4 regions of the Exiguobacterium sp. RIT452 genome follow, and region 1 is predicted to be linked to each of the others. Evidence: riboswitches for the same ligand, from Rfam matches in the RefSeq annotation. Region 1 holds a riboswitch; each other region holds the start of a gene.
What was found. Region 1 has a riboswitch for S-adenosylmethionine ahead of metK (methionine adenosyltransferase). Riboswitches for the same ligand answer to the same signal wherever they lie in the genome.
Positions count from the first base shown of each region.

Region 1 (7,483 bases):
CAAAACAATCCGCCTTTCATCGTCGCCATCGAAAAAAAGCTTAAAAAACAAATCATCGACTAAAAAAAGGAGGATACCGTCGCGGGCGACGGCATCCTCCTTTTTGAATTGGCTTCTTACTCTTCGACGAGTTTGAGGAACAACAGTAATTTTTCGGCAAACCGTGTGTTCAAACGTTCGAAACTAAAGTGCGGGAAGCCGTGAAGACGCTGCAGATAAATCTGATCGCCTCCCATTTTCCGGCACACTTCGAGCGTCAGCTTGACATCGGCAAACTGATCGTCCGGCGCATAAAAACAGGCGAGATGGACACGCGGTAATTTTTTCCGCTCTTCATCATGCAACACGATCTCTTCTTCAATCTCGCGATACTGTGCATACGTCAACTCACCGAGACGAACCGCATCTTCATTGTTTTGCCCAAACGGTAACGTCCCGAGCGGTGCATCCGGGCGAAAACGATCAAATGCACTCGCAAATACTTGTTTGACGCCGCCGAGCTGTTTCGAATTGTGCCAATCAAACAATGGCGAGATGAATGACAGACTGGCGATCGGCAATTCGTATTCCTGCAACAGCCGGTTCACGACGAGTGCTCCCATGCTGCAGGCAATGATATGAATCGGAAGCTTTCGTTTACCGGCTTCCCGTAACGCTTCTTTTAATAATTGTTGGTGTTCTTCAAACGATACACGACGTGGTGCATCGACCAAAAGCACTTCATATTCCCGTTCCAAGACGCGAATCAATGCTTCGCTCGGCCGGGCACGTAATTGGAGTGGATATACAAGGACAATCACTCCGGTTGGTTGTTCTACCACACGCTCACCTCTTCATCAGATATCCATCTAGTATGCAACAAATCCGACTTCAGCAAAACCGCCTCAAGTCGGATTTCTTTTCCCTTATTCATATATACGTTGCAGCCGCGTCACAGGTTCCACCTGTCCAAACACTTCTTCCGTCGTTTCACTGACTTCTTTAAAGCCGAACGAGGTCAAAAAGTGACGGGCTTTATAATTACGTGATTCGACGTACACTTCGATGGGAGAAGCACCTTGGCGCTCGAGTTCTCGAATCAGCCGCCGCCCGATTCCGTTCTGTTGGTATTTCGGCAGGACATAGAGGCGGACAATTTCCCACGTCCCGTCGACATCAATTGCATGAATGAATCCCACAATCTCCCCATCGATCAGACCTACATTAAAATATTCTCCGCGCGCTTCTTCTGCTGTCCGGATTGCCCGAACGACTTCTTCTTGCGGGTAGGCTTCCTGAACGAAATGGGCTTTCGAGCGCTCAGAATAGATTTCCTCGTACGTATCCATCCAAGACGTGAGCGCAATATCATGAATGCGTGCTGCATCAGCAGGAACTGCTTCGCGTATCTCCATACCGAAATCCCCCTTTTCCTTTTACAGACTCATCTTCTTTTACCCTTTTCTAGAAATTTCAGTCGTTTCCCTGCAAAGTTCCGGAGAAACAAAAAAAGTTCAGAAACACCCTTCAAAAGGGAGTTTCTGAACTCAGGATTATGCGAAACGTTTTGCCTGCTCTTCAAGAGCAGCAGCTTTATCCGTTTGCTCCCATGGCAATTCGATGTCTGTACGACCGAAGTGACCATATGCTGCTGTCTGACGGTAAATCGGACGGCGGAGATCAAGCATCTTGATGATGCCTGCAGGACGAAGATCAAAGTTTTCTGCAATCAATTCGACCAGTTGAGCTTCTGGAAGCTTACCTGTTCCAAACGTATCGACAGCGATTGAAACCGGGTGCGCAACACCGATTGCGTAAGCAAGCTGAACTTCCGCTTTTTCCGCAAGACCAGATGCGACAAGGTTTTTCGCGACGTAACGTGCTGCGTAGGCAGCAGAACGGTCTACTTTGGTTGGATCTTTACCAGAGAATGCACCACCGCCGTGGCGTGCGTAACCGCCATACGTATCAACGATGATTTTACGACCTGTTAATCCAGCATCACCTTGTGGTCCACCGATGACGAAACGGCCAGTCGGGTTGATGAAGAATTTTGTTTCAGCGTCAATGTATTCCGTCGGGATGACCGGAGCGATGACGTGTTCTTTCAGATCAGCTTGAATTTGCTCAAGCGTTACTTCTTCTGCATGTTGTGTTGAGATGACGATTGTATCGACGCGAACAGGTTCATTGTTCTCGTTGTATTCAACCGTAACTTGCGTTTTACCATCCGGACGGAGGTAATCGAGTTGTCCTGTCTTGCGGACTTCTGCAAGACGACGGGCAAGTTTGTGTGAAAGTGAAATCGGAAGTGGCATCAGTTCAGGTGTTTCTTTCGTTGCGTAACCGAACATCAGACCTTGGTCTCCTGCTCCGATTGCATCGATTTCTTCATCTGACATGTTTCCTTCGCGTGCTTCAAGCGCCTGGTCGACACCAAGAGCGATGTCTGCTGACTGCTCATCGATCGAAGTCAATACAGCACATGTGTCTGCATCGAAACCGTATTTAGCGCGTGTATAGCCGATTTCGCGAATTGTCTCACGAACAACTTTCGGGATATCCACGTAAGTCGATGTCGTAATTTCTCCTGCAACTAAAACAAGTCCTGTCGTGACAGAAGTTTCTGCCGCAACACGTGCGTTTGGATCCGCTGCAAGAATCGCATCCAAAATTGAATCCGAAATCTGGTCACAGATTTTATCCGGGTGACCTTCAGTTACTGATTCCGACGTAAATAGTCGGCGATTAAGGTTTGTCATGTTTGACCCTCCCAAAAAAGAATTTGACGGTGTACTCATTTCCCCTAGTTGAGTGGGACGGTAAAATGAAAAAAACCTTTCCATGTCCAAAAATGGTCAGGGAAAGGTTGTGCGTTCTTCCTTTACCCTCTTATCGTTCGAAGTGTTTACTTCGCTTCAGGAGAGCACCTTTTCCTATATTAATGATGAAACTAATATAAGACGGTTGCCGGGTTTCTTCGGGCCTTGTTCCCTCCACCTGCTCAGAATAAGAGTATCCGTTACGAATTACATGATATAAACTTGTGCCCACTCTGTCAAGCAACGTTTTAATTTCTAGTCGAAAAATTTTGAAAGAGATGTTAAACTGTTTATGCTGAAAGCGTTTCCAGATAAATAGAAATCAGCGCATGAAAAATGATTGCTCTATCTTTAGTATGTCATATATAATGAATGTGTCATACTAATTGTAGAGCCAAAACCAACGTAGGGGAAAGGTGGGGTCAGGATGCCGATGACGGTCCTGAATATCGAAGAACTACTCAAGAAGGAGCATGTGTTCAAACAACTATCTGTTGCCGAACTAGTCGAACATGCGATTCGCAACAACGAAGGAGTTCTTGCAGAAAATGGTGCTTTGTCTGTAGAAACGGGGAAATTTACAGGTCGTTCACCGAAAGACAAGTTCATCGTCCGTGATCAATCATGTGAGACACATATCGATTGGGGCCATGTGAATCAGCCGATGGAGTCGGACAAATTCGAACAACTGTTACAAAAAGTTCTTCGTTATATGAACGAAGCAGATCAACTCTACTACACAGAGGCAGCTGCTGGTGCCGATACACATTTCACCCTCCCGGTACGCGTCGTGACAGAGTACGCTTGGCATAATCTGTTTGCGAAACAATTATTCTTACGTGAATATCCTACGGTTGCGGCCTTTGAACCATTTACGGTCGTCTACGCACCACATTTCAAAGCCGATCCGCTTGTTGACGGCACTAATTCGGAAACGTTCATCGCCATGTCATTCGAACATCGTATTGTTTTGATCGGCGGAACGGAATATGCGGGAGAAATCAAGAAATCGATTTTCTCGGTCATGAACTATCTGTTGCCGCAACAAGATGTGTTATCGATGCACTGTTCCGCCAACGTCGGACACGAAGGAGACGTCGCCTTATTCTTCGGACTCTCCGGTACTGGTAAGACCACCTTATCGGCAGACGACAGCCGTCAATTGATCGGGGACGATGAGCACGGCTGGTCTCATGACGGTGTCTTTAATATCGAAGGCGGCTGCTATGCGAAGACGGTGAACTTGTCGCGTGAAAAAGAACCACAAATCTTTGATGCGATTCGTTTTGGCACCGTCCTTGAAAATGTTGTCCTCGATGACACCCGGACTCCGGACTACGATGATACGTCGAAAACGGAAAACACTCGCGCGGCTTATCCGATCACAGCAATTGACAACATTGCCATCCCGTCACGTGCCGGTCATCCGAAAACGATCGTTTTCTTGACGGCTGATGCATACGGTGTGTTGCCTCCGATCAGTAAACTGACGAAAGAGCAAGCGATGTATCACTTCTTGTCCGGCTATACGTCGAAACTGGCTGGGACAGAACGCGGTGTCACGGAACCGGAAGCGACGTTCTCGACATGCTTCGGCTCACCGTTCCTGCCGTTGATTCCTGAAAAATATGCGACGATGCTCGGTGAACTGATCGATCGTCACGGCGTGACGGTTTACCTTGTCAACACCGGTTGGACCGGCGGTGCTTACGGAACAGGCAGCCGCATGAAACTGGCCTATACGCGCACGATGGTCAACGCTGCCGTCAACGGTCTGCTTGCCGACATCCCGACAGAAGAACATCCGGTGTTCGGATTGCATATGCCAATCGAAGTACCAGGTGTTCCGAGCGACTTGCTGAATCCTGTTAAAGTTTGGGCGGATCCGGCTGTTTATACAGAACAAGCAACAGCACTCGCCCATAAATTCAAACAAAACTTTACCCGCTTTGTCAGTGCGACCGATGCGATTAAATCAGCCGGTCCTCGTGTTTAAGCCGTCTCCAAAATAAAAAAGTTGAGCCTCTGCTTGAGGGGCTCAACTTTTTTGTCTTCAAACAATCGAATCCGTTTTGTCTTGCAGATGGAGTTCTTTTTGAGCCAACCATTCTTGGCTTTCTTTCAGCAACTCATAGGCACGTCGTTTGGAAATACCAAACCGGTTACTGAGCAGCTCAAACCGTTCGAATTCGCCGCGATCTGCACTGATTGCAAGCAACAGACAATCCCGAAACGGGTGGTCCTCTCCTTGCAAGACATGTTTTAATGCAGGCTCAATCGGCAGTTGGTCGATGATTTCATCGATATCAACCGACAACAGGGCATCAATATGCGAAAGTAATCCGATCATGTAGGCACTTTCTGCTTTTAACGTTTTTGTTTCCGTCGCAAACAGCTCACATAACTTGGCACAGTGTAAAGACGAACGCAATAATTCATCCGACCACTTATACGGACTGGCGAGTTTCATCTCGCGTAAAACAATTAGTGAAATCCAGCTCTTCAGTTGGGAGAAGCCTAACAAAGAGATCGCTTGCCGGACCGAGCTGACTGTATTCCGTAAACCGATTCCGGGAGAATTGATCAATTGGAGGACTTGGACACTGATGTATGGGTTTCTTTCAATCTCATCGATGATCTCATCATAATACTCATCTGTTTCGAGCCATTTCAACATCTTCAGCAAGACCGGTAATTGCGGTGGGACGGCCTTTCCTTTCATCAACATCGGTTTGGCATAAAAATACCCTTGAAACCAGTCGTATCCCATTTCAAGGCTTCGTGTATGATCTTCATGGGTTTCCACCCGCTCCGCCAGAAAACGCATGTGGGGATAATTTCGTTTCAGGATATGCAGAATGGCACTTTGTTCTCGTGGATTGATGGCTTCGATATCGATTTTGATCAAATCAATCAAATCAAATAATTCAGCACCATGATGTCGCAGAAGATCTGTGACAAAATCATCGAGTGCCAGCATGAATCCTGCTTCTTTCCATTTTTTCAGCGTGTGTAACATCGCGCTGTCAATGTGAACGGTCTCCAAGACCTCAATCACAAAACGGGTTGGATCCAAGTGATCGATTAACTCCGACTGCAACAAGTCTCCCGTAAAGTTAATGAACAACCGTTTTCCTTCTGCCACACGGTCTACGCCGAGATGGACAAGCGTGTTGGTCAACACGTCCATCGTCGCTAAGTCGCCGTCAAAAACAGCCGGTGCATCGACTGAACGATAGAGTAATTCAAAAGCATCAATCGAACCGAACCGGTCAACGATTGGTTGTCGTGCAAGTAAGATTTCCATCTCATGTTCCCCTTCTCGATCCGTTAGTCAGGCTAATTTTATATGTTCCAGTATATCAAATATCCATTTATCTTAAAAAATCAGTTTTTTAAAAGATATCAATGTTGCAAATATCTAAAGAAAAAAATCACCCCAATGATACGCATTGAGGTGATGACAACATTAAATTCCGTCACGTCATCATCCAGTTGATGACGTCATCCGTCACTTCGAATTTTTGGCGAATCGGGAATTGATGGGCATATTGATACACTTTTAAATGCGTCTGCTTTGGATAACGGGCGGCGTAATTCGTCGCATGACGCAATCGGACATTTTGATCGTACAAGCCGTGAATCAACAAGACATCGCCTTGCGGCGGAAAATAGAGCGGAGAACGAACTTGATAAGCTTCTTTTTGTTGATCCGGCAACCCACCCGTGAAGCGTCGCAACATCTTCCGCATCGTCTGCTGCTCTTCATACGTCCAGACAAGGTTTGTCACCCCGGCCCAGGAAACGGTCCGGGTGACGGGACGATGATGCGCAAGCAGTAACGCCATCTGTCCACCCCGGGAAAAACCAAAGACCGACGTCCGGTCCACTCGTTCATCCAACCAGTCAAATGCCGAAATCGCGTCGCGAATATCGTGGTGACCAAAATCTTCTTTGCCCGTCCCCCCCAGGTTTCCCCGGTAAAAGGGAGCCATGACCAAGTAGCCGGCTTGAGCAAACTGCATCAGACGCGTCGGTCGGACCATTCCGATGTTCCGTGTCCCACCACGCAAGTACAACAATCCCTGACCGTTGGCACGGACCGGCAGGATGACGTACGCACCGACCTGTTCGCCGTCAGATGTCTCATAAAAAATCCGAAACGTCCGGAACGGTCCCTGCCGCGGTAATTCAAACCAATCGGCGTTCGGCGAGTACACGCAATGTCTCCGGAAGGACGCGGTCCTTCATCATGAAGCTGTATTGACGGTTCGTATCAAGACGAGGTGGGATGTCGTCCAGCAAGTAAGCACCGTCTGTTTCATCCACTGCAAGATGCGGGACAAGGGACTTAATTTCGGCAAAATAAATGTTTTTGATGATGGTGTCTCCCCGTCCTTCAACACGGTATTGTCCAATGTATTGGAGACGTTCAATCCGTCCCCCGGTCTCCTCCATCACTTCTCGGTACGCCGCTTCCTCAGCTGTCTCTCCGGGCTCGACTTTCCCCCCCGGAAACTCATACCCGCGCTGTTTATGATGTGTCAGCAACCATTTCCCTTCGTACACGGCAATGACCCAGACATGAAGCGGATGAATCGAGAAGGGATGGTCCTCAAAACTCAGTTCAACCCGATTTTGGTAATAATCTAAAAACGTAATCACGTGCGTGCACCTCATTT
Region 1 covers NZ_QXJB01000002.1:605,035-612,517, forward strand. Annotated here, with positions in the region: gene mnmM (tRNA 5-(aminomethyl)-2-thiouridylate-methyltransferase MnmM) at 1-63, shown strand, start outside; gene D3D03_RS08510 (alpha/beta fold hydrolase) at 117-821, opposite strand; gene D3D03_RS08515 (GNAT family N-acetyltransferase) at 906-1,394, opposite strand; gene metK (methionine adenosyltransferase) at 1,533-2,741, opposite strand; SAM riboswitch class I at 2,869-2,995, opposite strand; gene pckA (phosphoenolpyruvate carboxykinase (ATP)) at 3,229-4,797, shown strand; gene D3D03_RS08530 (EAL and HDOD domain-containing protein) at 4,855-6,108, opposite strand; gene D3D03_RS08535 (alpha/beta hydrolase family protein) at 6,281-7,021, opposite strand; gene ytkD (RNA deprotection pyrophosphohydrolase) at 6,993-7,466, opposite strand.

Region 2 (7,483 bases), on a different contig from region 1:
GTTTTACATATCTCGAGGCCATCTGTTGTGTCTTTCCGGTTGCGATTTTCTTGGCGCTTGCGGTATCCCGGTACCTTCCGTCGGAACCGATCGCGCGCTATGACTTGCTTTTAGTATGGTGTCTTTTTGTTCAAATCATGTTGCTTGTAACACGTTACGAAACAAAAGAAGAGTTCAAATTGATTTTAATCTTTCATGCGATTGGCTTGGGACTGGAGTTGTTTAAAGTCCAGGTCGGTTCCTGGAGTTATCCGGAAGACGCCTGGAGCAAGGTGTTTGGTGTGCCGCTTTATGCCGGTTTCATGTATGCGAGTGTCGCGAGCTACATCTGCCAGGCCTTTCGCCGGTTTGATCTCCGGATCACAGAATTTCCCCGTCCGCTTCTCGCCTCCTTGTTAGGGCTGTTAGTCTACTTAAACTTTTTTACCCATCACTGGTTATTTGATTTCCGTTGGCTGTTAATGGGACTTGTTGCCGTTGTTTTCTTAAGATCCTGGGTCTATTACCGGTTGGATGAGACCGTCTACCGGATGCCGCTGGTTTTATCATTTGGTCTGATCGCCTGGTTCATCTGGCTCGCTGAAAATATCGTGACGTTTTTTAAAGGATGGGTCTACCCGAATCAAGAGGAGGGCTGGGAACTGGTCGACTTCGGAAAACTGTCGTCTTGGTTTTTGCTTGTGATCATCACGATTTTAATTGTGGCCGTCGAAAAATACCGGTTGGGTGATCCGTCAATCGAAATTAAAACCTAACCATTAACAAAAAAATACCTGGTTATTTTTAGACCAACCTACACGAAACCCCCTTGCTATAGTTGAAAAAAAGCAAAGGGGTTGTTTGAGATGATGCAACAAATCATGGAACGGGCGAAAGCGTTGGTCGCCGGTAAATTACAGATCGTTGAAACGGCGGAAGATTGGGAGTTGTTGCTTGAGGAAATCCGGGGAATCGATGAATGGGTTCAATTGTCGCGTTACTATACACCACGTGTGCATCCGAAAGAGGTGCTTCAACCGACGAAAGAAGAGCAGCCGACGTCACCCGGTCCGCTGACAGAACTGCCAAAATCGGACGAACCGATCGTCGAACAACGGTATGCGTATACATTTGTCCGGGAATTAAAAGGCGGATCGTTGCAGGAATGGCCGAACAGCCATATCTCGGAAAAGGAAATCCGCCAATGGAATCTCGAGCACGGCATGGAAGTCCGCGTCCAGATTATCCATCAAGACCACCGGCGGACGTCACTGGAAGTACTCGCCGTCGTCGCAACCGATCAAATGAAGACGCTGGAGCAACGAATCGTCTTTGAAAAATGTATCGTCAAAAATCACGGTATCATCGAGTCGACGGTCAACGGTCCGTTGAAGGATGAGACGGGAAAACCGTTTTACTACGCTACTCCGGTCGAAGATATGCGATTCTTTCAATTGAAGGAAGGACAACTTGTCGACTTGGTCATGTGGAAAGGTCATCCGGAAACACTGACGATTGCCTGGAAGTATGCTTTCCAATATGAAGAACCGATTGTTCAACCGTTCGATCCGTCAACAGAATCTAAACCGACAGACGCGACGGCAGAAATAGCCGTGACAATCGTTTCAAAAAAATCGACCGGGCGATATGCCAAGCAGATAAAGCGAAAACCGACCGTGAAAAAGGTCCGGCAACCACGCCGGATTCGCCAAAAGAAACAACAACCGATTACACCGCTCGTCACGACGTCGCTGCCGGGACAACCCATCGATTACGTCGACAAGGAGCCGCTTGAGTTTGCAGCATTTAAAGGAATGCGGCTCGTCATCGTCGGAAACGAACAGCAGGCACCGGTCTACCGGACATTTTTTGCTGAGACCGGAATCGAGCTGATTCATTTAGCAGGGGATGCCCAGTCGGCGAAGAAAATTGCCTGTCTCGCGCAAAAGACGGATGCCATCGTCGTTATCACAAGTCGTGTTTCGCATGCGGCGTCAGCCCATGTCATCGCACAAGCCAAAAAACATGCTATCCCATTTGCGATGGAACGTCTCGATGGTCGGCGTTCGCTGTATACGGCTTGCCAACGTCAACTCGAAAAAGCACGCCTGCACAAGCTAAAAACAGGAAAATCCTGAAAATAACTGAAACTCCTTACTGCTTAAGCCGTAAATAGGAGTAGAACTTATTTTAAGGAGGATCTTTATGATTAAAGAATTAAAACTATCGGCACGTGAGTCACTTAACGGTCGCTGGGTCTTCATGGCACTCATGTTTTTACTGTTTCTCATCATTCAAGGGATTCCAGCAACGTTTTCTTCTGATCCGAACGAAGACTTTCAGTTCATCGATTTGATTGGATTTGTGTTGAATATCCTGTTCCTGCCGCTTGCGATCGGTTGGGCATGGCTTGCGCTGTCTGTCGCCCGTAAAGAAGAGGCAAAAATTGTCGATTTATTCGAGCCGTATAAGCTGTTCTTGAAAGCAGTTGGTCTGTCGCTTGTTCAAGGTATTCTTCTTGGATTGTGGTTCTTGCTGTTGATCGTTCCGGGAATCATCAAGTCATTTTCGTATATGCTGACTTATTACATTTTACGTGACGAGCCGTCAATCGGTATTTTGGATGCCATTACGCGTTCACGCCAAATGATGGATGGTCACAAGATGGAAGCCTTTATGCTTGTCCTCTCCTTTATTGGTTGGTTCCTGCTCGGTTTGATTACGATTGGAATTGCCTTCCTCTGGGTCGGACCTTACTTCAGCGTCACCCTCGCCAAGTTTTATGACCGCATCCGCGGTGAAGAAGCACCTGTCGAAGAGTCGACATTTGTTGCCCCATATTAAGACAAGGAGGATGAGAGCCCAGCTCTCGTCCTTTTTTGATACTGTTTTTAATTCCGATTGGAAAACAAGGTTTAGTGGTTGCTTTACTCTGCTAAAAAGTGTACGATAATTCCAATAATTCTTATCAAGAGAAGTCGAGGGAATGGCCCGAAGACACTTCAGCAACCCCGCATCATAAGCGGAAGGTGCTACTTCCTAAAGGGATCAACCCCTTTACAGATAAGAGCAGACACGATTAATCCGTCGCTCTTTTCGATTTTCGAGAAGAGCGATTTTTTTAATAAGGGGGACATAACGGATGGAGTATGGATTTTGGTTACCGATTTTTGGAGGGTGGTTACGAAACGTCGAGGACGAACAGATGCCGGCGACGTTCGATTATGCCAAGCAGGTGGCGCAAACAGCAGAACAAATCGGATTTTCGACGACGCTGATTGCGGAATTGAACTTAAATGATATCAAAGGGCTGGAAGCACCAAGTCTTGAAGCCTGGACGACAGCAGCGGCGATTGCTGCGACGACGGAACGGCTGGAAATCATGACAGCTGTCCGTCCGGGGTTCCATAACCCGGCGACGACCGCGAAGATGGCAGCAAACATCGATCAACTCAGCAACGGACGCTTTACACTGAACGTCGTCTCTGCCTGGTGGGAAGAAGAAGCGCGGCAATACAACGGGATCTTCACGGCGCATGACGAACGGTATGCGCGGACGGAAGAGTTTGTCACAATCATGAAAGGATTATGGGCAGACGCTTCACCGTACAGCTTCGACGGGAACTACTATACGCTCGAGAAGACACAACTGCATCCGAAGCCGGTTCAACGACCGGGCATCAAGTTGTACGCAGGCGGGGAAAGTGAAGCCGGCAAACAAACCATCGTCAATCATTGTGATGCCTATGTCATGCACGGCGGAACGGTGGAAGAAGTATCCGTCAAGATTGAGGATATGAAGGCGCGTCGACAAGCGACCGGGCAACCGCCGCTTGAAAGTTTTGGACTGGCTGCGTATATCATCTGCCGCGATACGGAAGAAGAGGCTGTTCAAGAGTGGCAGCGGATCACGGACGTCAAGGAAGACGGTGCCGGGTACGTCGGGTACGACGATTTCGTCAGCAAATCGCAACTCGAACAACAGGTGAAACGGAACGATTATTCGGTCTCCAACCGTGGACTCCGTCCTGATTTGATTGGAACACCAGAACAGATTGCCGAACGGATTCTTGCGTTTGAGCAGGTGGGTGTCTCCTTATTATTACTTCAATTCTCACCACAACTTGAAGAGATGGAACGCTTCGCGCGCGACGTCATGCCGCTTGTCGAAGAAAAACGAAAGGTAGGTCAAACCAAATGACAAAAATTCATATCTTACACGAAAACCAGGAATGGACGGACCATTTAATTAAACGACTCGAAGAACTGGAGTTGCCGTATGAACAGTGGCATCTCGATGAAGGACAGGTCCCGCTTGATGAAATCCCGCCAGAAGGCGTCTTCTACAGCCGGATGAGTGCGTCTTCGCATACGCGCGGGCACCGCTACGCGCCGGAACTGACGGAAGGGGTGCTCGCATGGCTCGAGGAACACGACCGGACCGTCTTCAACGGAACACGTGCGTTGCGACTGGAAGTCAGTAAAATCAATCAATATACGGCTCTTCGAAAAGCCGGTATCCGTGTTCCGAAAACGACGGCTGCCGTCGGACGTGATCAGATTGCTGAAGCGGCGAAAAACATCGGGGTGTCGTCGTTCATCACGAAACACAATCGTGCCGGAAAAGGACTCGGTGTCCAGTTGTTCCATTCGATTGAAGCACTTGAAACGTATCTCGATGGCCCGACCTTTGATGAGCCGGTCGACGGCATCACCCTGATCCAAGAGTATATCCAAGCGCCTGAACCGTATATCACGCGTTGTGAATTCGTCGGCGGAAAATTCGTTTACGCCGTACAAGTTGATACATCAGAAGGCTTTGAACTGTGCCCGGCGGATGCGTGTGTGATTGATGACTTGTTCTGCCCGGTCGGGGAAGAAGCACCACAAACTCCGATGAAGTTTAAAGTCGTTGATGGATTCGATGATCCGATCATCCAGCAATACGAAGCCTTCCTGCAAGCGAATCAGATTGCTGTCGCCGGGATTGAATTCATCAAGGATGCGGACGGAACGATCTATACGTATGATGTCAACACGAATACGAACTACAACTCGGATGCGGAAGCGGCCGCCGGTAAGTTCGGGATGCTGGAGCTCGCGAAGTTCCTTGGGAATGCGTTGGAACGTCAAACGGTAAAGTAAATCGTGATTGCCGATTAAAATAAGCCAAATACCCTGTCTGTGTGTAGTCTGAAGTTAGAACTGCACACATCAGGGTATTTTTTAGTAAGGGAGGTGTTCGGATGGTGACATGGCACGAAGAAAAAGTCCTCGACGTTCCAATCGAGCAGGCTTGGCATTTATTTGATCACGATCGGTTGCAACGGTTAATTCCGGGTGTCGTCCAGCACGAAGTGATTGAACGCAAACCGGGTGTCGTCGGTTCGACGTATCGGCAAACGTACATGCAGGGGAACCGGTTAGAGACGTACATCGTGACGGATCTTGCGTATACAAGCGAACCGGACTTTAAGCAAAACACGATTGGCTTTACTCTTGCTAAAATCTTTCAACTCGAGATGACGTTTACACTGAAACGGCTCGACGAAACGAGCTGTCAGCTGATTTATACCGGCAAAAACGAAGGCGCCAACTTTGTCGGCCGGAGCCTGTTGTCACTCGGAGGTGAACGGGAGACGGAAAAAATCGTGCAAGGATTACTCCGTCGTGTGGAAGAAGAGGCCAGTCAACTGCGTGCGTGATTCAAAAGCGGTTTGCAAGCAATCATCTTCCTAAAGGAGTCTCGTGCAACATAGGAGTCTAAAAAAACAGAAAGAGAGAGGCGGACTTTGAAGTCCACCTCTCTCTTTCGTCTGAAGCTGATTTTTTGAATCAGCCCCTTGTGTTGTCTCAACGGTGAGAATATGATTTTTGACCTGTCGGCAGACCGGATAGGTAACCGACACCGCCTGTTTTTTGGATACCGATGCCATCTTGCATCGCTTGCTCCAGTTTTTTTGAATCGACGGCTGTGATTTGTTTACCATCCAATCCTTCACCCGGATGCTGATAGTTACTGAGCAAGTAACTGTAACCACCGACGTGATCGAGCGATCGGAGTCCTGTCGCTTCAGCACCGACCGGGACGGAAAGAATCCGTGAGAGCTTCTTCGTCTTCAGGTTATAGGCCCAGACGAAATTGTTGGTGTGGAGCGAGCTGTCTTCACCGATGAAGAGCGTTTTTGATGCGGCCGAATATGCCAGATTATCCGGATTAGCGACGAGGTTCGGATTCGCCGTATTGCCGTACGCGTCCGGTTTTGCTAAATCTTCTCCGATGACAAGTGCCTGCATGTTAGTCGGGACATAACGACTGTCGATGCCTTTGGCACGACCGAGATCGATTTCAAAAGTGGCACCGGATTCCCGTTTTTCAAGCTGGATGTCGTCTTGGACGGCACCTTCTTGTTTTTCTGTACTGCCGGAGACATAAGACAGGGCGATGTACGCTTTCTTATCTTCTTCATTGACCGTGATGCCTTCCATCTTGTTGAACTCAGACGTGGCACCGAGCATCGCACCATAACGGCGGGATTCAAGGAAGGCCGCTTCCTTCTCTTTGCCTGATTTAAGCTTCAGATACTCGACCTTTTTGCTGGCAGCTGTCTTAACCGCTTTAAATCCAGGTGTGGGTGCATCAGCTGTCTCAAAGATGTCACTAAACTTCGTTCCTTTGTCGATTAAACGTTTGACTTCTTTATCGGATGCATGCCCGAGCTTGATCCATTCAAGATCCCCGGCTCCACCGTCCGTTGCTTGGGTCTGTTTGAATTTTGCGGCATAGAGCGTTCCTTTTGAGAAGTCTTTCTTTTTATCCGCGACATACATGAACATCATCGTATTGTTCCCGTCATCACCGAAGATGGCTGTCTTCTGATCCGGGAGGATTTGCATCATTTCGTGTGAGAAGCGTCCGGTACTGTAATGTTTGACGACCGATGATTTCCCTTTACGGTCCACCGAGATTTCCGGTGTGAAGCCGTAGAAATAAGGATTGGCTTTCGCTTTCGTTCCGAAGTAACGTTCGGCGAAAGCGTTGACTTCTTTGAAAGCAGAGGAAGCCGGATCCGACTCAAAGGCACGGGCGTCCGGTTCGTATTCTTCCGAACCGAGGTGTGTGCCCCATGGTGTCGTTGAGCCGTTGCATGGTGTCCACAGACCGTTGACGTTTTTGAAGTCGATTTTACTTGCCTTCTTGACGGCCAATTTTCCTGTTTTTTTATCTTGAACCACTTCTGTCAAAGTCATCGAGGCAGGAAGTCCCTTGACCTCATTTCCGGCGTTATCAATCGAGTCGTATTCGAAGTGTGAGACCATGTATTTTTTGCCGTGGACTTCAAGCAGACTATTGGAGTCGGGTGCGTCAGAGACGAATGCTTCCGGTTTATCCGGTACACTCCGATCGATGATTGGATCGCCGTTGACGTCAATCGGTGTTCCGGCAGCGATCCTATCGCCTTTATTCTCAACAATCTTATCTTGTGATAAGAACAATTGGTTG
Region 2 covers NZ_QXJB01000003.1:105,757-113,239, forward strand. Annotated here, with positions in the region: gene D3D03_RS09510 (DUF817 domain-containing protein) at 1-755, shown strand, start outside; gene D3D03_RS09515 (DUF2325 domain-containing protein) at 846-2,117, shown strand; gene D3D03_RS09520 (DUF975 family protein) at 2,185-2,823, shown strand; SAM riboswitch class I at 2,942-3,049, shown strand; gene D3D03_RS09525 (LLM class flavin-dependent oxidoreductase) at 3,122-4,180, shown strand; gene D3D03_RS09530 (ATP-grasp domain-containing protein) at 4,177-5,124, shown strand; gene D3D03_RS09535 (SRPBCC family protein) at 5,226-5,684, shown strand; gene D3D03_RS09540 (PhoX family protein) at 5,833-7,483, opposite strand, start outside.
Region 2: it holds a riboswitch for S-adenosylmethionine, as region 1 does, so the genes downstream of both, D3D03_RS09525 (LLM class flavin-dependent oxidoreductase) here and metK (methionine adenosyltransferase) in region 1, are expected to answer to the same signal.

Region 3 (7,483 bases), on a different contig from region 1:
CTCCATTATTGACCGGACCACCGATGACCCAATGGTTTTCGGTTAAGGCATAACAGAAGATCCGGCCTTTTTCGTCAGTTTGCGGCCGGTCGATGATCGTCCGGATGGCACCACTCGTTCCGATCGTAATCGCGATTTCTCCTTTACGGATCGCATTGACACCGAGGTTCGACAGCACGCCGTCACTGGCTCCGATCAGAAATGGTGTGGATGGATCCAGTCCAATTTGTTTGGCGTATTCCGGTGCGAGATTCGTAAACGAAGTCGTCGTTGAAACCGGGCGCGACAGTTTCGATGCGTCGATGCCGGCGACGTGCAGGGCTTCTGCATCCCAGTCGAGTTCATGAATGTTGAACAAGCCGGTTGCTGACGCCAGTGAATGATCGATGGCATATTCACCGAACAGACGTTGGAAAACAAATTCCTTGATGCCGATGTATTTTTTTGTTTGGGCAGCAATGTCGGGATGTTCTTCGACAAGCCAACAAATCTTGCTGAGCGGCGACATCGGATGAACCGGTGTTCCCGTCCGGTGGTAAATTGAATAGCCGTATTGTTCCTTGATCCGATTCGACCAGACTTCACTCCTGCTGTCCGCCCATGTGATGCAGGCAGTCAGCGGCTGATCGTGTTCGTCCATCGCAATCAAGCTGTGCATCGCGCTGCTGAAGGCAACGAACTTCGGCTGCTCCGTTGGATGTTGTTTCGTCATCAACCGGATGCTTTCGAGGACGGCATGAAAAATCTCTTCCGGATCCTGTTCCGCCGTTGAACGGTTTGGTGTATGAAGCGGATAACCGATGTTCGTTTGTCCGACGACTTCCCCTGTCGTCGTGAAGAGCACCGCTTTTGTACTGGTCGTGCCGATATCAATCCCTAACATGTATTCAGTCATGTGGCTCGACTCCCTTCGTCATCAGTTGTTGTGACTTCCATAAATCTTCGACTTCCTGCACATCATCAAAGTTCTGATGCAGCGAGGCAATCATTCGTTTGCGGTCACCGGTTTCGATGGCTTCGATGTAGAGGGCGTGGTTCGCAAGGATCCGGTCGAAGTCCTCGATGTCCTCGTCGATGCGTTGGCGCATCGACAATAAGATGAAACTTTCCATGACAGGTTTTAGATTTTGCCACATCATACTGACGTAACCATGGTCAATCGATCGGATGATCGTTTCGTGGAATAAGACGTCTTGATAGGAAAATTCGTCCGCATCCTTGTATTTAATGGCGATTTTCATCATCTCGAGCACCTTGCTCAGTTCACGGACCAGCTCTTGCCGCTCCATCCGTACGAGACGTTCAAAGACGAACGTCTCGATTAACAGCCGGACATCGTAGATTTCTTGGATGTCGCGCTTCGACAGTCCGACGACGACAGCCCCCATCCGCTCCAACCGGATGATCCGTTCTGATGCCAGGACTTTCAAGGCATCACGAACCGGAGAACGGCTGACGGAAAAATCAGCGGCCAACTTATTTTCAGACAAGACTGTCCCGCTTTCGATTTTGCCGGAAATGATCCGCATCCGCAGTTCATAGGCAACACGATCACCGGCAGATGCTTTTGATAACCACTTAATCGGGTATAAAAGATCAGACATAAAATCACCTACTTTGTTTGATAAGTATACTTGTATACAAGTAGTATAAACGACGGAAACTAAAATGCAAGCGCTTTAATTAAATTGTCATCTTTGTCCAATTCGGTCTGATCTGTATGATAGGCTAAACAAAGAACAGGTACTAATGGAAGAAAAAAATCAGATATATGGAGGTATGAAAATGAAAATTTTAGTTGTCGGAGCAGGGGCGGTCGGCGGTTATTTTGGAGGACGTTTGGCGGAAAAAGGGGAGGATGTCACGTTTTTAGTCCGTCCACGCCGCATGCAGGAATTGGAACAATCCGGACTCCGGATCAGCAGTCCGCACGGTGATGTTAAGCTGTCGCCACGTTTAATCGAAGCCGGAACAGATGAGACGTTTGATCTGATTCTGCTTTCGACGAAAGCCTACCATCTGGATCAGGTCGTACAGGATATCGAACCGTTTGTCGCGGAACATACATACATTTTGCCGTTGTTAAATGGAATGGCACATCTGGAGCGGTTAACTGAAACATTTGGTGATCACCGTGTGCTCGGCGGACTATGCTTCATCGAATCGACGCTGGATGAACAGGGACGGATTCTTCAAACCAGTCCTTCCCACCATCTGTTGTTTGGTCCATTGACGGGGGAACGAACGCAACGCCTGGAAGAACTGGAACGGCATCTGACCGGAACAAAAGCGCCGATCAAGTATTCGGAAACGATCATCCGTGACATGTGGAACAAGTATTTGTTCATCACGACGTTTTCAGGGGTAACGTCGCTTTTCCGTTCGGCGATTGGTCCGATTCGGGAGCAGGCACAGGGGATGGAGCTGATCCGGCAATTGACGGCTGAAGCCAAACAGGCGATGGAGCAACAGGGAGCTGTGTTCAGTGACGAAATCGAACAGGTTCAAGAACAACAGATCCGTCAGATGAGCGAGACGATGAAATCGTCACTTCAGCGCGATATGGAAAAAGGCAACGATGTCGAATCCACGCATCTTTTTCAGACACTGCTCTCTACGGAAGAGACAGCACAACCGCTCTTGCGGATGATTCATACGAATCTCGAAATCTATCGGAATCAATTAAAACAGGTTTAAGTATTTGTTATATCGGGAAATCTAATGTGGATGTACAGATTAGAATCAAACGCAGTCAAGAATATGTTAAATTCAAGCAATTCGTTGACTTACTGAATTAAACTCATCTATCCTTAAATGGATTGGTTGAATAAAAAGTAAAATATATTTTTGTGAGCTAATTTTAATGGACAATGAAAACAGAAGTGAGAGGGGAATTACTTTACATGAAACGTATTATTATTCGCGCTGGTATGACACCGTTTGAACAGTTCGACGCAGAATATCTCATGAAACACAATTCAATCGGAGGAAACGTTGGAAACCTGATTTATCAATACAGCATCTTCCGCACATTGATGACAGAAGGCACGACGATTACACCGGATTATTACTACTATGAAGAAGAGCGTGCAGATGAGATCAACGCCAACTTCGACCTGTACGTCATTCCACTCGCAGACGCATTCCGTAAAGAATTCGTTCCGACACTTCGTAAATATACAAAATTGATTAAAAAGCTGAAGATTCCAGTCGTCGTCATCGGCGTTGGTCTACGCGCACCGTTTGAGCCGGACTTAAAAGAAGGTTTTTCATTTGATGAAGATGTAAAGGCGTTTGTCAGTGCCGTCCTCGAACGTTCAAGCATGCTTGGACTTCGCGGTGAAATCACATCAAAATATTTGACGCGCCTTGGTTTCCGCGAAGGAATCGATCACAAAGTCATCGGTTGCCCATCGATGTATGCGTTTGGCCGTGATCTGAAAATCCGTGAAACGAACATCACGAAAGATTCGATGATCGGCGTCAACTCGTCACGTCTTGCACCGCAGAACGTCCTGAACTTCATCACACGCGGAATGGAAGAGTACCCGAACCACTACTTCATCCCGCAATGGATGAAAGAGTTACGCTTGACGTACACAGGGACACATCCGATTGCTGACTTATCGGTCACGAACTATCCGGTCAAAATGTCGGATCCGACATACATGAACGACCGTGTCCGCTTCTTCTTGAATGCACAGACATGGATCGACTTCTTAAAAGAAGCCGACTTCAGCTTTGGAGCACGTCTTCACGGGAACATCACGGCGACGCTTGCCGGAACACCAAGTATCCTGATTCCGAAAGATGCACGGATGCGTGAATTGACGGATTACCACCAATTGACACACATCTGGGCAAATGACATCACAGACAGCACACGTTTGTCGGATGTAATCGAGTCTGCAGACTTCCAAAGCCCGGCTCGTGTACAGGCACGTAACTTCGATAACTTCGTCGAGTTCTTGAACACAAACGACTTAGAGCATATCTACAAAGAAACAAACTATCCGGAGAACGTTCCGTTTGATCGGGAAATGGCGAAAGCCGAACTGCTTCCAGTCGTCAAACCGATTACAGGAATCAGCATCGAAGAAGCCGTTTCACGTTTTGAATCGTACTTCCCGGAAGAAGAACAAAAAATCGTGGCAGCTCAAAAACGCGATAAAGCGAAGATTGCTGAGAAAGACAAAAAAATCAAATCGCTTCAAGGCAAGTTGAACAATCAAACAAAAGAAATGAAACATCAGCAGGGCACCCTGAACCGGAAAGCGGTTCGGATGGCATTGAAAACAGCTGACTTGTTTGCGAAGAAATAAGCAAAAGACGTCTTATACCGTTCTGGTGTAAGACGTTTTTTTAAATGATATATTCTGAATTGTGTTGACAATTCAGAACGTGGTTGGTACTGTTATGAAAAATTACATTCTTATCCAGAGAGGTGGAGGGACTGGCCCTTTGAAGCCTCAGCAACAGGTCGCAAGATACTGTGCTAATTCCTGCGGGTGTCGTACCCGATCGATAAGCTTCTTTTGATTGTCGACCGGCGCACCCATGTATGTGGGTGCGTTTTTTTATTGTAAATGAGAGAAAGAGGAGTGTGGAAGAGCAGATGAAAGAGGAGACGTTTCGACGAAAAATGGAATCCCGGCATATCGTCATGCTGTCACTAGGTGGTGTCATCGGGACAGGATTGTTTTTAAGTACAGGTTATACACTCGAGCAGGCCGGTCGGATCGGAACGATTTTATCATACTTGGTCGGGGCACTGGCAGTTTATCTCGTGATGCTGTGTTTGGGAGAGTTAGCAGTACATATGCCGGAAACCGGCGCCTTTCATAGTTATGCGACGAAGTACATCGGATCCGGAACCGGTTATACGGTGGCGTGGCTCTACTGGTTGACGTGGACGGTCGCCCTCGGGTCGGAATTCACGGCAGCCGGCTTGTTGATGCAACGCTGGTTCCCGGACGTTCCGGTCTGGATGTTCAGCGGCGTATTCGTCGTCATGATTTTAGGAATCAACGTCTTGACGGTCCGGTTGTTCGCGGAGGTCGAGTTTTGGTTTTCCGCCGTTAAAGTATTGACGATTTTAGTCTTCATCGTCTTGGGAACAGCAGCGATCGTCGGATTTTTACCGCTCGCGGACGGATCACAGGCGCCGTTGCTTGCTCCTTTGACAGAAGGCGGATTGTTTCCGAATGGTGCCTTCGCCATCTTGATGACGATGCTTGCCGTCAACTTCGCTTACTCCGGGACGGAACTGATTGGAATCGCAGCAGGGGAAGCCGTCGATCCAAAACGAACGGTGCCGCTGGCAATTCGCACGACGATTTTCAGATTGGTCCTGTTTTTTGTCGGAACGATCATCGTTCTTGCGATTTTGTTACCGAATGATTCAAAAGGTGTCCTCGAAAGTCCGTTTGTTGCCGTGTTTGAGCGAATCGGTCTGCCGTTTGCCGCGGACATCATGAACTTCGTCATTTTGACAGCCATTCTGTCGGCTGCGAATTCCGGATTGTACGCCGCGTCGCGGATGCTCTGGTCCTTATCCGATCAACGGATGATTACACCGTTCTTTTCCAAGCTGAATGCGAGTGGTGTACCGACACGTGCTGTATTCTTCAGTATGCTCGGTGGTCTGCTCGCCTTGTTTTCCAGTGTTTATGCGCCGGGTTCGGTCTACATTGCCCTGGTCTCGATTTCCGGTCTTGCCGTTGTCGTCGTCTGGATGAGTATCAGCGCGTCACAGTTCATGTTCCGAAGACGGTATCTGCAGGAGGGGAATGATCTCAACGATTTAGTGTACCGGACGCCGTGGTATCCGCTTGTCCCAATCGTCTCTTTTTTAATGTGTCTGGCTTCTTTGATCGGAATCGCCTTTGATCCGACACAACGGGTGGCGCTGTACTTTGGTGTTCCCTTCATTGCCTTATGTTACGTCGTCCATCATCTGACTAAAAAATCATGGAAACGGAGTGTGGAAGATGTCAAAGAAAAACAATCCAGTTGAACGGTTGCTACATGAAAAACCCTATATCTTATTAGACGGGGCGCTCGCGACCGAACTTGAACGCAACGGCAGTAATCTCGACGATCCGCTTTGGTCGGCGCGTGTACTGGTCGAAGAACCGGAGCAGATTCATCGTGTGCACGCCGATTATTTTAAAATCGGAGCAGACTGTGCCATCACGTCGAGTTATCAGGCGAGTATCGACGGCTTCAAGAGCCGGGGAATCGAAACGGACGAAGCGCTTGAATTGATTCAACAAACCGTCCATCTTGCGCAACAAGCACGGCAAGAAACAGGAGGAAAAGCGCGTCACGCACTCATCGCGGGATCGATCGGACCGTACGGCGCTTACCTGTCTGACGGCTCGGAATACGTCGGTCATTACGGGGTCGACGATGCCCGACTGGAAGCCTTCCACCGTCCGCGGCTCGAAGCTTTGATTGCGGCCGGCGCCGATCTGTTGGCGTTTGAGACGATACCTTCCTTACAAGAAGCCAAAGTGCTGTTTCGTCTGCTCGAAGAATTTCCGGAACAATCGGCTTGGCTTGCCTTTTCTTTGCGTGACGCGACGCACATCAGTGAAGGAACGACGTTGGTCGAGTGCCTCGAAGCTTTAGGTGAGCATCCGCAACTGGCAGCGATCGGCGCCAATTGTTTTCCGGCATCAATCGCGACGGCGTTCATCACCGGCTTAAAACAACTGACCGATGTTCCGATCATCGTCTATCCGAATTCAGGGGAACATTATGATCCGGTCAGTAAAACATGGTCCGGTGAAACAGCCTGTACCGCGTTCGAAGACATTGCACCGGAGTGGTACGCGGCAGGTGCCCGATTGATCGGCGGTTGTTGCCGCACGACACCGGAGCAGATCGAGCGTATTCAGCAGAATGTGACGATCATTTAACCGGAAGACGACGAAACATTCAGCTGAACAAAAACAGAGGGCGGATGTAAGGTCCGCCCTCTGTACTGGTTTGCCAGTTGCTGTTTTTCAGGAATTCACCGTTCCCGCAACGCTTGGTTAAACTGTTTCAGCAACCGTCCAAAGGATTCCGCATCTTCAGCCGGCCAGTCCGTCACGAGCCGTTCGATGCTCGTCAAACGAGCGGTCCGGTAGATTTCCAACTCGCGTTGACCGTGCGGTGTGATCTTGTAGAAGAAGGCCCGGCCATCTGTCGGGTCTTTTATTTTTTCGACCAGATTTTTTTGATCGAGGGCAGCCGCTTGCCGACTGACAGTCGATACGTCGAGCTGCAATTCACGTGCGAGCGTCTTGACACCGACTTGACCGGAATCCGACAGTTGGCGCAACAGCAAGTAGGACGCGCGGTCCAAATTCCGGTTATCGGCCGTCGCCGTCGTCAAACGACGAATCAAAATCGCCAGTTCGAGTTCAATCGTTTCCAGGGATTGATTAGACATCTTATCACCTCTTCATATCAGCCTTTATTGCCCTCATCATTA
Region 3 covers NZ_QXJB01000003.1:71,317-78,799, forward strand. Annotated here, with positions in the region: gene gntK (gluconokinase) at 1-895, opposite strand, end outside; gene D3D03_RS09345 (GntR family transcriptional regulator) at 888-1,604, opposite strand; gene D3D03_RS09350 (ketopantoate reductase family protein) at 1,786-2,697, shown strand; gene D3D03_RS09355 (polysaccharide pyruvyl transferase family protein) at 2,904-4,322, shown strand; SAM riboswitch class I at 4,430-4,531, shown strand; gene D3D03_RS09360 (amino acid permease) at 4,616-6,016, shown strand; gene mmuM (homocysteine S-methyltransferase) at 5,991-6,923, shown strand; gene D3D03_RS09370 (MarR family winged helix-turn-helix transcriptional regulator) at 7,019-7,441, opposite strand.
Region 3: it holds a riboswitch for S-adenosylmethionine, as region 1 does, so the genes downstream of both, D3D03_RS09360 (amino acid permease) here and metK (methionine adenosyltransferase) in region 1, are expected to answer to the same signal.

Region 4 (7,483 bases), on a different contig from region 1:
TGCCAACGCATCAAGTAAATCGAATTTCGCAGCAAGCGCAAAGTTTCCAGGGACGGCAGAGATATCAACACTCTCGATGGCACGTGGCAACTGTGCTGCTTCCAGTGGTTTGATGACGAGTTTTTTTGGATTCTTGACAATGTCTTTTTCAGAAACCGTCAATGGATCAGCATCCGGTTTCAACTCAATCCAGCCTTGTTCAGCGAGCAGGTTCAATGCGCGGGCTTGGTTGGTCGGATCGTTTGGTGTTGCGACTTCTGCGCCTGTCTTGACGTCATCAAGCGACTTATAGGATTTACTGTATAAGCCCATCGGTGCCGTTGGAACAGTGATCAGCCCTTTAAGATCGAGATTTTTTTCCTTCGCGAACGTCTTCAGATAGATCGAGTGTTGGAACAAGTTCGCGTCGATGTCGCCGCTGCCGAGCGCAATGTTCGGCTGGATGTAATCGCTGAATTCAACGATTTCGACTTTATAGCCTTTCTTTTCAAGACCAGGCTGAATCGCTTCTTTGACCATGTCACTGTAAGGACCGCTCGTCGCACCAATCTTAATCGACTTGGTTTCTTCTTTCGCACTGCTGTCGCCACAGCCGGCAAGAATCCCGGCTCCCAGTAATCCTGTTGCTAAAAAGGCGTATCGTTTTTTCATAGTCATTCTCTCCCTTAGTGGTCTCTATTTTGGATTTAACGTTTATCAGCACGACGGGCAAGTTGATTGCCGAGCCCTTGGATGCTTTGGACGATGACGACGAGTACGATGATCGTCACGATCATGACGACGTTATCGTACCGGTAATAACCGAAGCGGATGGCGAGGTCACCGACACCGCCGCCGCCGACGATGCCGGCCATGGCAGAAAAGCCGATCAGGCTGATCGTCGTCAACGTCACCGCTTGAATGATTCCGGGAAGGGCTTCCGGTAACAGGGCGCTGATGATGATGCGAAATGGTGTGGCGCCGCACGCCTCAGCAGCTTCGATCAAGCCCGGTGGAATCTCACGGAGTGAGGTCTCGACGAGTCGGGCAAGAAACGGAATAGCGGCAACACTTAAGCTGACAGAAGCAGCTGTCGGACCGATCGTATTGTCGAGCAACAATTGTGTCAGTGGAATCAATGCGACAAGCAAGATGATGAACGGTAACGAACGAACGATATTAACGAAAAAGTCCAAAATACTGCGAACGAAGACGTTTTGGAAAAACAATCCACGGTCGGTGATGAATAAAAGAATTCCCAGCGGAATCCCGACGACGAGGGCAAAACCAAGGGAAATCCCGACCATCAAGGCCGTTTCGCCTAAGGCTTTTGCCAACTCCGGTAACATCGTTTGAATCCGGTCAAGCCACATCCTGAATCACCTCAAGCGTATGGAGTTGCTCCTCAAGCCAAGTGAGGGCCCGGTTGACGTGAAGCGTTGGACCGGTCAGGCTGACGATCAACACCCCGAAGGCGACGTTTTGAATATAATCAACCTTTCCGTGCAGGATGCTGACCGAGATATCAAATTGTTTGATCGCTTCTGACAGCGTACTCTCACCGGTCTTTTCTCCCGTGAATTGGAGACGGATGATCTTCCCGGGTGTCGTCCGAAGTATCCGTTCCGGCAACTCGATTTGCAGTGCTGTATCGACGTAATGTTTTGTGACGTCATGGGTCGGTTGACTGAATATGTCGTAGGTGTTGGCGACTTCGACGACTTCACCGTGAGCCATGACGGCGACGCGGTGACAAATCTGTTTGACGACATCAATCTCGTGAGTGATCAGGATGATCGTCAGACCGAGCCGTTCATTCAAGTCCTTCAGCAATTCCAGAATTTGCAGGGTCGTGACCGGATCGAGAGCTGATGTTGCCTCGTCACATAACAGGACACTCGGATTATTCGCCAGGGCGCGGGCAATCCCGACCCGTTGTTTTTGTCCGCCGCTGAGTTGGCTCGGGAAATTCGTCTCAAATCCTTCAAGTCCGACCAGGGCAACGAGTTCTTTGATCCGGCTTGGGAAATCACTGCGTTTGACGCCGGCTGCCTTTAAGGCGAACGCGATGTTGTCGGAAACATTCCGCGATTGAATCAATTGGAAATGTTGAAAGATCATTCCGATCTTCAGGCGCAACTCTCTTAGGCTGCCTTTGGATAAATCGGACAGTTTGATACCGGATACTTTGACCGTTCCTTGGGTCGGTGTTTCGAGTCCGTTGATCAAACGCAACAAGGTACTTTTTCCGGCACCGGATTCACCGATGATGCCAAAAATTTCTCCTTGCTGAATCGTTAAGTTGACGTCACGCAGGGCGAAAATCGGTGTCCGGTCACGTACGAACCGTTTGGTGATGCCTTTGAATTCAATCATCTGTTGTTTCCTCCCTATACAAAAAAATCGCCTTTTTCCAGTTAAGAGCAACCAGAAAAAAGCGACGAAGTGTAAGATTTCGTAACTTATCTCTCAGAATGAAACATTCTGTAGGATGTGGCACCGTTCCTTAAAGGTGGTTGCCGGACGTCGTTGGGCCTATTCCCTCGGTCGCTCGCGATAAGTAGATATGCTGTTGGGATTTACTTTAACGGAAATCATTCCCATCTGTCAAACGTTTTTTCAGAATTATTCCGCAACGGCTTGCTGAAACAGATTGAGCTGACCAATCCGTTCGGCAGCTTCGACCAATCGTTCGGCGTCGGCAATCAAACTGATCCGGACGTAGCCTTCGCCATATTCACCGAAGAAATGTCCCGGTGTGACGGCGACATGCGCCTCGTCCAGCAAGTGGTCGGTAAAACTTTGTGACGTAAAGCCGGACGGGACCGGCAACCAGACGAAGAAGGAACCACCAGGGATCGGTCCATCCCATCCGATGTCTTGTAATTTGCCGAACAAGGCATCGCGACGGGCTTCATACAGCGCACTCAGCTCACGGACACACGTTTGGTCGCTTGACAGGGCGACGGTCGCTGCGTGCTGGATGGGTGTAAAGGCACTGACGTATAAGTGTTCCTGGTACGTTTCGATACTTGAGATGACGGATGGATTCCCGATTGCAAAGGCGATGCGGAAGCCGGACATGTTGAAGCGTTTGGATAATGAAAAGAGTTCGATTCCGACGTCTTTCGCTCCTTCGGTCTGGAGGAAACTTCGGGTCGGACCATCAAAACTGATACCGCCGTACGCCAAGTCATGGACGACACAAATGTCGTTCGCGTCAGCGAAAGCGACCGACTGTTCAAAGGCTTCCGCCGTCGCCGTCGCGCCGGTCGGATTGCTCGGATAGTTGAGGAACAACATCCGGGCCCGTTCGACATCCGTCGTATCGAGTAACGTGTAGTCAGGTAAAAAAGCATTTTCCGCAAGGAGCGGTAATGTGATCGGGTAAGCACCTGCCAATGCCGCGCCGGAAAGATAGTCGGGGTAACCGGGATCGGGAACAATGACACCTTCACCCGGATTGACGATTGTTTGCGGCAAGGCGACGATGCCGGCTTTACTGCCGAGCAAAATGGCGACCTCAGAAGCAGGATCAATCGTCACACCGAATTCGGACTGATAAAAATCGGCTACAGCCTGTTTGAGAAAATCATGTCCGCGAAACGGAGGATATTGGAGATTGGCGGCGTCATTGATGGCCTCTTTTAGGGCGTCCAAAATATGTACGGGCGTGGTTTGGTCCGGTGTTCCTTGACCAAGCGTGATGACATCGTGGCCGGCTGCTTTGACGGCACCAATCCGCTGAGCGAGTTCAGCAAAGACCGGAGCGGGCAGCCGATCAATCGCAATCGATGGGGCGAAATGTTTCATCTGTGTTCCTCCTTGTTAGGTATTGTCGTCAAGGATAGCGAATTTTCAGTCAAAAGAAAAGGGTTTTTTCATAATTGTTGATAATTGGGAAAAACGGCCGCTCTCTTTCATGTTTTTGATACACTGAACAAGAAGACGATTAGATAACTAAGGAGATGATCGGATGAATCGAACCTGGTGGAAAGAAGCCGTTGTCTATCAAGTGTATTGGCGCAGTTTTAAGGACTCGAACGGAGACGGGATGGGAGATTTACGGGGGGTGATCGAAAAGTTGGATTACATCGCGTCGCTTGGTGTGGATGTCATCTGGTTAAACCCCTGTTATACATCACCCGATGTCGATAACGGATATGATATTTCCGACTATTACACGATCATGGAAAAGGCGGGAACGCTGTCCGATTTGGAGGAATTGATTGCGGCAGCCCATGAGCGGGGCTTAAAACTGATTCTTGATCTCGTCGTCAACCATACGAGTGATCAACACGCTTGGTTCGAGGAATCGCGACGTGGCAAGACGGGCGAAAAGGCGGACTGGTACATTTGGCAGGATGGGGAAAAAGGAACACCTCCGAATAACTGGCGCTCCTATTTCGCACCGAGCCCGTGGACGTGGGATGAGACACGCGAGCAGTATTATTTCCACTCGTTTGCATCGGAGCAACCGGACTTGAACTGGGAACATCCAGCCGTCCGACAAGCCGTCTATACGATGATGCGGTGGTGGGCGGACAAAGGCATCGACGGATTCCGGATGGATGTCATCAATCTGATCAAAAAACGCGCCTCGTTTGCGGATGTTGCCGATCCCTTTGATCTGTCCTATCTCGGCAATCAACCGGGCATCCACTCTTTTTTACAAGAAATGCATGACGAGGTGCTCGCGGGAACCGATTTATTTACGGTCGGAGAAATTCCGTTCGTCGGTCCGGAAGATGGTTTGCTGTACGTCGGGGAAGACCGCAATGAATTACGGACGCTGTTTCACTTTGAAGTGGCGGATGACATGGAGACGATGGACTTACCGCGGTTCAAGCAGATTCAAAAACAGTGGTATGACGCATTGTATCCGCGTGGTGTCGCGTCCCAGTTCCTGAACAACCATGATCATACACGTCAGGTGACACGGTTCGGAAGCGAACGCTACCGGGTCGAAAGTGCGAAATTACTTGGCTTGATGTTACACACGTTACCCGGCATCCCGTATATCTATCAAGGCGAAGAAATCGGCATGACCGGGATCCGGTTTTCTGATCCGGAGGCCTATCAAGACGTCGCCTTCCGGAATCAATACGCGGAACGGGTTGCAGCCGGTGAATCACCGGGGACTGTCCTGTCATCGATGCAGATGCGGGCACGGGACAATTCCCGGACCCCGATGCAATGGAACACAAGCCAACTGGCAGGATTCACGGAATCTGATCACTCCTGGATGACGGTCAATCCGAATTATCTGGAGATTAACGTCGAGGCGGCGGAACAAGATCCCCATTCCGTCCTCGCCTTTTACCGGACACTGATTGCCTTACGGAAAAAACATCCGGTCATGGTGTACGGCGTCTACCGCGATTTGGCGATTCAAGATCCGTACTTGTACGTCTACGAGCGGGAACTGGACGGTGTCACATGGCGAATCGTCTTGAATCTTCATGACGAAGCCGTTACGACGACGCTCGCTTTGCGAGAAGAACAACTGCTTTTGTCCAATCATGAAACCCATGATCCGGAACGGTTGGCACCGTATGAAGCTCGTTTGTACCAGTATTAAACAGAATAACCGGACGAATGAAACACCGCCGTTCCTCTTTGTCGCGATGCGACCAGGAGAAACGGCGGTGTTTTTTCGTATATTCGTTTAGGTATAACCGTTTCGCTTTTTAGCGGATAACAGTTGTTCGAATCGATCGACCGCTTGACGCATATCAAAGCTTGGTGCGACGACAAGCGGACCATGACCAACCGCCAGCACGTCCGGTGTCAACTCCGTCAACTGATGCGCGGACTGGAGTGCCACCTCCTTATCCCACGTAGCGAGGGACGGGAAGGGGAATTGCCATCGTGTGTCGCCGGATACGGCTAGTCCACCTTGTGTTTGAAACGCATCTCCGGCAATCAACGTCCGGCTGCCTTCATGCCAAAGGGAAATCGAGCCCGGTGTATGACCGGGTGACGCAATGACACTTAAACTGCCGATCTGTTGACCGCTTTCGAGTAACCGATCAGGACGGGTCTTGATGTTTTTTGGAATGCCGCCTTTAAGAGGTGTCGTTTCGCCTTCGCGTAACGATTCGTCGCCACTGAGCAGGGCAGCGTCCCGATAACTGATGGATACTTCAGCGAGCGGGAAGGCACTCGCTAAAAAATCAAGGGAACCGACATGATCGGCATGCGCGTGGGTCAAGATGATGGATTGTAACGGTTTATCAAAAGACTTGATGACGGAATAGATGGCTTTGGCATTCAGTGAGATTCCTGTGTCAATCAAGGTAAGGCTGTCTGCTTCTTCAAATAGGTAACAGTTGACCGGGAAAAAGGACGGGGTCGTTTGCAGTTGATGAAGCCGTTCAATCGATGAAATACGCATCCGGGTACACTCCCTCGTCAAAATATTCGCTTCTCTTTCAGTATCGCCTGTTTTAGTACAGGCGTCCACAAAAAAACTCCCTCAAAAGGGAGTCTTAAACATCAATACGTGACTTCGAAAACGGCACCGGCATGTTCGGCGTCGTCGCCGTCCGCGGCCGTCGTAACGAGCAAACGGTCTTCATACAAAATCGGACAAGTCGGATTCGAGACAGGGAACTCGACATGGGCGAGTTTTTCACCTGTTTCAAGATTCCAACGCGTTAAGCACGACCCGGCATAATGGGCGATGAAGACGTGACCGTCCCGATCTTTTGTCATGCCGTCCGGGAAACCATCCTCGTCTTCTAAATCGATGGCAACACGACGGTTCGTCAACGGTTGATCCGCCGCATAATCAAAAGCATAGACCTTTTTCGTCGGCGTATCGATGTGGTAAAGCGTCTTCCCGTCTTCCGACCAAACGAGTCCGTTTGAGTTCGTTAAGTTTTCAAGCAAGACATCGACTGAACCGTCATGACGCAAGCGATACAGCGACGCTGTTTCACCGTCTTCTTCATTGATGCTGCCCGCTACATATTGACCGGACGGATCGAGTTTCCCGTCGTTCATCCGATCCGATTCAGGCAGTGTCAACTGGGTTTCCAGTGAGAGGCGTCCTTCTTTTAAGTCGAACGTCCCGAAGCCGTGTGCCGACGTGACGCGCAGGAAGTCCGGTGCGTCCGTCAAGGCGATCGAAGTGATCGCGCTTGGCAACTGATACGGTTTTAATGCTTCTGTCGTTAAATCATATGAGAAAAGAAGCTGACCCGGAATATCGACGAAATAAAATCGTTTTGTTTTGGCATCGTACACCGGTGATTCACCGGTCTTACAAGAAACATCAATAAAAAGTGACACTGTCATATCATTTCCCCCTACAGATACTGTTACGTGAATTGATTAATGATTAAGCGTGAATGAATTCGAGGTGCAATTGGAATTTCACATCACTGCCGACCAAGACGCCACCGGCTTCAAGCGCGACATTCCATGTCAGGTTATAATCTTCGCGTTTGATTTTACCGTCCACTTCAAAACCGGATCGTGTATTGCCCCAAGGATCAAC
Region 4 covers NZ_QXJB01000004.1:85,647-93,129, forward strand. Annotated here, with positions in the region: gene D3D03_RS10780 (MetQ/NlpA family ABC transporter substrate-binding protein) at 1-651, opposite strand, end outside; gene D3D03_RS10785 (methionine ABC transporter permease) at 687-1,352, opposite strand; gene D3D03_RS10790 (methionine ABC transporter ATP-binding protein) at 1,342-2,355, opposite strand; SAM riboswitch class I at 2,439-2,542, opposite strand; gene D3D03_RS10795 (aminotransferase class I/II-fold pyridoxal phosphate-dependent enzyme) at 2,605-3,792, opposite strand; gene D3D03_RS10800 (alpha-glucosidase) at 3,956-5,560, shown strand; gene D3D03_RS10805 (MBL fold metallo-hydrolase) at 5,648-6,376, opposite strand; gene D3D03_RS10810 (SMP-30/gluconolactonase/LRE family protein) at 6,478-7,281, opposite strand; gene D3D03_RS10815 (YceI family protein) at 7,325-7,483, opposite strand, start outside.
Region 4: it holds a riboswitch for S-adenosylmethionine, as region 1 does, so the genes downstream of both, D3D03_RS10790 (methionine ABC transporter ATP-binding protein) here and metK (methionine adenosyltransferase) in region 1, are expected to answer to the same signal.